Regions from separate parts of the Vibrio sp. R10-SG3-ISO10 genome, predicted to be linked through region 3. Evidence: predicted binding sites of a transcription regulator. Region 3 holds the regulator's gene; each other region holds the start of a gene.
What was found. The regulator MetJ, encoded in region 3, represses methionine synthesis genes. The targets are predictions, from matches to a motif close to TTAGACNTNTANANGTCTAA.
Positions count from the first base shown of each region.

Region 1 (2,206 bases), on a different contig from region 3:
CGAAGATTTTAGAACTCTGGCATGTAAGCCGCGCCAAGCGTTGCACGAACTGATTGAAGACCGCGCTCAACTCATTAAACATGAACGCGGCTTGTTGCTTGCTGCTGGGTATGACTTCTCTAGTATTTGAGTTAACAAGCTATGACTCAGGGGCGCCGAACAGGTTTATTTACACTGTGCGCCCTTAGATACCCATTGTTTACCTTCGACAAACCACTAAAAACCGCGCTTTTTCCAAAACTCACCTTCATCACGCGCATACACGTCAAACGTTTTTTCCGCAATCACCTTATCATTCAACGTGATAGTCATGCGCCACTTGCCAATGTTTGATTCAAACCCGTCAACTGGATCAAGTAACTGAATGGTGTCACCAAGATAAAAGTCCCAGTCATTACTTCCGACATGCAAATCGCCAGTAAATGGTTCTAAAGTCTGTCCTTTTTTACCTTTCACTCCTGGGTGGGCAATACAAAACTCTATCACTTCTCCCTTGGCTTTCTTGATATTGACGATGAAACCAAATTCTATTTCTTCATCGGCGGGAACTTTGGTCGTGAACTCTTGAATCTTCGGCAAGTGCTTAGATTTTGAATCCCACTCTTTATAAATACCGTAAGAGGTCATCTCTACAACTGGGGAACGCTTTGCCATTCTTGCCACCGTTTTTTCATAGATTTTATCGTTTTCGGCGCTACGCCATGAATATTGCCATAATTGTTATGGCATTCGATCACCTCAAACTTAGCTTTAACGCGCTTAGCCAACTTCAGGTAAGGAGCTATTTCCCAGCGTTGAACAAATGTGTTTGAAACAACGACACTATCGCCGTTGAGCAAGGCTTGCTCAGTCATCTGCTGACACCACTGATGAGCCATTGCGATTTGCTCCGGCTGAAAGACATATTCGCCACAGTCGTTGATAAAATACATATCGGCTTCGTAGTGTTTGGCATCGATTGTCTTTGCCAATGTGCTTTTACCTGATCCAGGTAGACCTCGAATCAAGGTGAGTTTTAAGGTCATAGTGAATTTAACTAGTGAGTTCGCGCACGAATATTAATATAAATTGGACCAAATTGGCTATCGACATCTCATTCTGATTGGGTTAAGTTTAGAAGTATAGACGTCCATAAATACGCTTAGGGAGTAAGCTGTGCCAATTAAGATCCCCGATCAATTACCCGCATCTGACGTATTACGTACCGAGAATATCTTCATCATGCCTGAGTCTCGTGCGTCAACACAGGAAATTCGTCCGCTTAAGGTGCTGATCCTCAATCTTATGCCTAAGAAAATTGAGACGGAAACCCAGTTCCTACGTTTGCTATCAAACAGCCCACTACAGGTGGATATTGAGCTGCTACGCATTGATGATAGACCAAGCAAAAACACACCAACAGAACACTTAGATAACTTCTATCGCCAGTTTGAAATGGTCAAAGGACGTAACTTTGATGGACTGATCATCACTGGTGCGCCATTAGGCCTGGTTCAATTTGAAGATGTGATCTACTGGGAACACTTGCAAACCATCATGAGTTGGGCGAAAGAACATGTCACTTCAACGCTGTATGTTTGTTGGGCAGCCCAAGCAGGTTTGAAGTTACTCTACGATCTACCTAAACGTACTCGTAAGGATAAGCTATCTGGGGTATATCACCATAAGATCCACCAGCCTTATCACCCTGTGTTGCGTGGTTTTGATGACACCTTCTTAGCGCCACACTCCCGCTACGCTGATTTCTCTCCAGAGTTCCTTGCCGAACATACTGACTTAGATATTCTTGCAACATCAGACGTCGCAGGTGTTTATCTGGCAGCCACCAAAGATAAGCGAAACGTGTTTGTCACCGGTCACCCTGAGTACGATTCTCACACCCTGCACAATGAGTACATTCGTGACTTAGGTGAAGGTATGGAGCCAGTTATTCCAGTTAATTACTACCCGAATAACAACCCAGATAATAAACCAACCGCAAGCTGGAGAAGCCACGGACACTTGCTGTTTTCCAACTGGCTAAATTACTGCGTTTACCAACAAACACCTTACGACTTGGATCACTTCAGCGAAGCCAATTTTACTAAAGACGATTAGGGTCGTTGAGCTTTGTACTTACTCACTTGCTGAGTTTCAAATAACAGTTGTTGGATCTGCTCAGAGATTAGAGGGACATTTTGCCAAAGAATAAAATGGCCCTCTTTTT
Region 1 covers NZ_JCBDHG010000020.1:639,287-641,492, reverse strand. Annotated here, with positions in the region: gene AC6R16_RS13025 (hypothetical protein) at 1-130, shown strand, start outside; gene AC6R16_RS13020 (DUF3859 domain-containing protein) at 217-654, opposite strand; gene AC6R16_RS13015 (ATP-binding protein) at 630-1,025, opposite strand; gene metA (homoserine O-acetyltransferase MetA) at 1,156-2,097, shown strand; gene AC6R16_RS13005 (alpha/beta fold hydrolase) at 2,094-2,206, opposite strand, start outside.
Region 1: a site for MetJ is predicted at 1,114-1,133, ahead of metA (homoserine O-acetyltransferase MetA). Genes of this name have one in related genera too.

Region 2 (2,206 bases), on a different contig from region 3:
ACTCAGCATAAACGTCAGCAGGAATTTCAAAAGGACCGTACTCCCAACCAAGTTCTTTACGAGTCGCTGCGATTTCTTCAGCGCCTAGTGGTGCACCGTGACAGTCGTGTGAACCAGACTTGTTTGGTGAACCAAAGCCGATAATCGTTTTAGTACAGATTAGAGTTGGGCGTGGGTCAGATTTCGCTGCAACGATAGCCGCGTTGATCGCTTCTGGATCATGACCGTCTACTGCTGGGATTACGTGCCAGCCGTACGCTTCAAAACGCTTAGGCGTATCGTCAGAGAACCAACCTTCAACTTCACCATCGATTGAGATGCCGTTGTCATCCCAGAAAGCGATTAACTTACCAAGACCTAGCGTACCGGCTAGAGAACATGCTTCGTGAGAGATACCTTCCATTAGACAGCCGTCACCCATGAATGCATAAGTGAAGTGGTCAACGATGTCGTGGCCTTCTTTGTTGAACTGTGCTGCAAGTGTCTTCTCAGCTAGCGCCATACCAACAGCGTTAGTGATACCTTGACCTAGTGGACCCGTAGTTGTCTCGATACCTGGTGCGTAACCGTACTCTGGGTGACCTGGTGTCTTAGAGTGTAGTTGACGGAAGTTTTTCAGATCATCGATAGACAGCTCGTAACCAGCTAGGTGCAGTAGCGAGTAAATCAGCATTGAGCCGTGGCCGTTTGATAGTACGAAACGGTCGCGGTCAGCCCACTCTGGGTTAGCTGGGTTATGGTTTAGATGTGAGCGCCAAAGAACTTCAGCGATATCAGCCATACCCATAGGTGCGCCTGGGTGACCAGAGTTAGCTTGTTGAACACCATCCATGCTTAGAGCGCGGATTGCATTAGCGAGATGTTGACGAGAAGACATGTCAGCTCCTGAGTGCATTAAGCGAATCGAAATAAAATGGGCGATAATTCTCTCAAAGCGCCACCAGCACTGCAATCGTTTTCCAAGTCAAAAGCTCACAAATTTCCTAGCTTTCGCAGCAAATCGATAAAAGTTACTAATATTTCGTACAATTAAAGCAAACGATTGTCTTGTTAGGTTTTGAAAAAGAGCTTGTAATTCGAGCGATAAAAATTAGAATAGACGTCTAGATGTAGATACACCTACAGATATCAAGATTATTTATAAGTGTTCCACGATTGATAACGGAGCACTCTCTAAAATTAAAAGTGGAGCTCACATGGCTAAGCACCTGTTTACTTCTGAGTCTGTTTCAGAAGGTCATCCAGATAAAATCGCAGACCAAATCTCTGATGCAGTTCTAGACGCAATCATCGAGCAAGACCCAAAAGCACGTGTTGCGTGTGAAACTTACGTCAAAACCGGCATGGTGATGGTTGGTGGTGAAATCACGACATCAGCATGGGTCGATATTGAAGAGCTAACTCGCCAGACTGTTCGTGAAATTGGTTACGTTCACTCTGACATGGGTTTCGATGCTGACTCTTGTGCAGTTCTAAACACCATCGGCAAACAGTCTCCAGACATTAACCAAGGTGTTGATAAAGCTGACCCTAAAGAGCAAGGCGCTGGTGACCAAGGTATCATGTTCGGTTACGCGACTAACGAAACTGACATCCTAATGCCAGCTCCGATTACTTACTCTCATCTTCTTGTTCAAAAGCAAGCTGAAGTACGTAAAAACGGTACACTGCCATGGTTACGTCCTGACGCGAAGTCTCAGGTAACTTTCCAGTACGACCAAGGTAAGATCGTTGGTATTGATGCAGTTGTTCTTTCTACCCAGCACTGTGATTCAATCTCGACTCCTGACCTACGTGAAGCAGTAATGGAAGAGATCATCAAACCAGTACTGCCTTCTGAGTGGATCAACAAAGAGACAAACTTCTTCATTAACCCAACCGGCCGTTTCGTAATCGGTGGTCCTATGGGTGACTGTGGTCTAACAGGTCGTAAGATCATCGTTGATACCTATGGCGGCGCAGCTCGTCACGGTGGTGGTGCTTTCTCTGGTAAAGATCCATCAAAAGTAGACCGTTCTGCAGCATACGCAGCACGCTACGTTGCGAAAAACATCGTTGCTGCTGGCCTAGCGGATCGTTGTGAAATCCAACTTTCTTACGCAATCGGTGTTGCTGATCCAACATCTATCATGGTTGAAACCTTCGGCACTGAAAAAGTATCGCAAGACGTTATCGTTGAAGCTGTACGTCAAAACTTCGACCTACG
Region 2 covers NZ_JCBDHG010000024.1:48,223-50,428, reverse strand. Annotated here, with positions in the region: gene tkt (transketolase) at 1-877, opposite strand, end outside; gene metK (methionine adenosyltransferase) at 1,197-2,206, shown strand, end outside.
Region 2: a site for MetJ is predicted at 1,096-1,115, ahead of metK (methionine adenosyltransferase). Genes of this name have one in related genera too.

Region 3 (2,206 bases):
TTGGTGATGACAACACCGCCAATAACATCAGAGTGACCATTGATATACTTAGTAGTTGAGTGAATAACAAAGTCGGCGCCAAGGTCTAAAGGTTTTTGGAACACAGGTGTCAAAAAGGTATTGTCGACAGCTACTAGAGCGCCAACTTGTTTGGCTTTGTCACATACGTCTGCGATGTCGACGACACGAACCAGCGGGTTCGATGGTGTTTCCAATAGGATCAGTTTGGGCTTTTTAGCTAGGGCCTCAGCAAAGGCTTGCTCATTGGATTGATCAACAAATAGAACCTTGAAGTCACCTTTATTTGCACGGGTATTGAATAGACGGTAAGTACCACCGTAGCAGTCGTGCGGTGCAATGATGAGGTCATCTGGGCCAAGGAAAGCGGATACCCATAGATTAAGTGCTGAAGTACCACAGTTGGTCACGACCGCGCCTTTACCTGACTCAAGTTCAAACAGAGCAGTTTCGAGTAGTCCGCGGTTTGGGTTGCCTGAGCGGGTGTAATCGTACTTTGGTACATCACCAAAGGCAGGGAAGCCATAATTCGTCGAGAGGTAAATAGGTGGAACAACTGCGTGATGTTGAGTGTCAGACTCGATACCAGTACGTACCGCGATTGTGGCTGGTTTGCGGGTGCTCATAAGTGTTTCCTTTCGAACTTTAGTGACTTCTATTTGGGAATACGCTATACCTTTATCTTGTTAGATATATGTTATTCCAATCCCATACCTTTCCACTTTACTTATCATTTTTGTGGACGTCAACACTTCTAGACGTCTATATGTCTTTGCTTGTGGCTATAAATACCGCTAAAATTAGGGATTCTATTTTCAACCATAAAAAATAACGAAAGGTGCGCAATGGCAGATTGGAATGGCGAATACATTAGCCCATATGCTGAGCATGGAAAGAAAAGCGAACAAGTAAAGAAGATTACAGTTTCTATTCCATTGAAAGTATTAAAGGTTTTGACTGATGAGCGTACCCGCCGCCAGATTAATAACCTGCGCCACGCAACAAACAGCGAGCTATTGTGTGAAGCTTTTTTGCATGCATATACCGGGCAGCCACTGCCGACCGATGAAGATTTACGTAAAGACCGCCCAGACGATCTTCCTGCTGAAGTGAAAAAACTGATGACAGAGATGGGAATTGAGTTCGAATCTTTCGACGAATAATAAAAATAGTCGCACCTAATTTTCGCACGCTGACGAAACTGAAATTAAAAAAAACCGCTGTCTTAACAGCGGTTTTTTCGTTCTTGAAGAGATTACTCAGCCAATTTACTCGGCCATGTAGTTTTCTGGCATTTCAATGCGAGCAACACCTGAGTCAACAGCGGCCTGAGCAACGGCTTTAGCAACACGAGGTAGTAGACGCGAATCCATTGGTTTTGGAATGATATAGCCAGGACCAAACGACAGAGCATCAACGCCAGCAGCTGCTAGGACTTCGGCTGGTACTTCTTCTTTCGCTAGCTGACGAATAGCGTCTACCGCTGCCAATTTCATTTCATCGTTGATTTCACTTGCGCGCACGTCTAATGCACCGCGGAAGATGAATGGGAAACACAGCACGTTATTCACTTGGTTAGGGTAATCACTACGTCCAGTACCCATGATCAGGTCGCTACGTACGTCGTGAGCAAGTTCAGGTTTGATCTCTGGATCTGGGTTAGAACAAGCAAAGACTACAGGTTTGTCTGCCATTAACTGAAGAGCTTCTGGAGAGAGTAGGTTAGGGCCGGATACACCAAGGAACAGGTCAGCACCTTCGATAACGTCTTCTAACGTGCGCTTATCGGTGTTGTTGGCGAATAGCTGTTTGTATTCGTTAAGATCGTCACGACGAGTGTGGATAACACCTTTACGGTCAAGCATGTAGATTTTTTCACGCATCGCGCCACACTTAATCAGTAGCTCCATACATGCTACTGCTGCTGCACCTGCACCGAGACACACAATCGTTGCGTCTTCTAACTTCTTCCCTTGAAGTTCAATGGCATTAAGCATACCTGCCGCGGTAACAATCGCCGTACCGTGCTGGTCATCGTGGAAAACAGGTACATCACAACGCTCAATCAACTGCTTTTCGATTTCGAAACAGTCTGGTGCTTTGATGTCTTCTAGGTTAATACCACCAAAAGTATCGGCAATGTTAGCAACGGTATCGACAAATTCTTCGATAGTACGGTGCTTTACTT
Region 3 covers NZ_JCBDHG010000023.1:260,108-262,313, reverse strand. Annotated here, with positions in the region: gene AC6R16_RS19555 (O-succinylhomoserine (thiol)-lyase) at 1-644, opposite strand, end outside; gene metJ (met regulon transcriptional regulator MetJ) at 864-1,181, shown strand; gene AC6R16_RS19545 (malic enzyme-like NAD(P)-binding protein) at 1,287-2,206, opposite strand, start outside.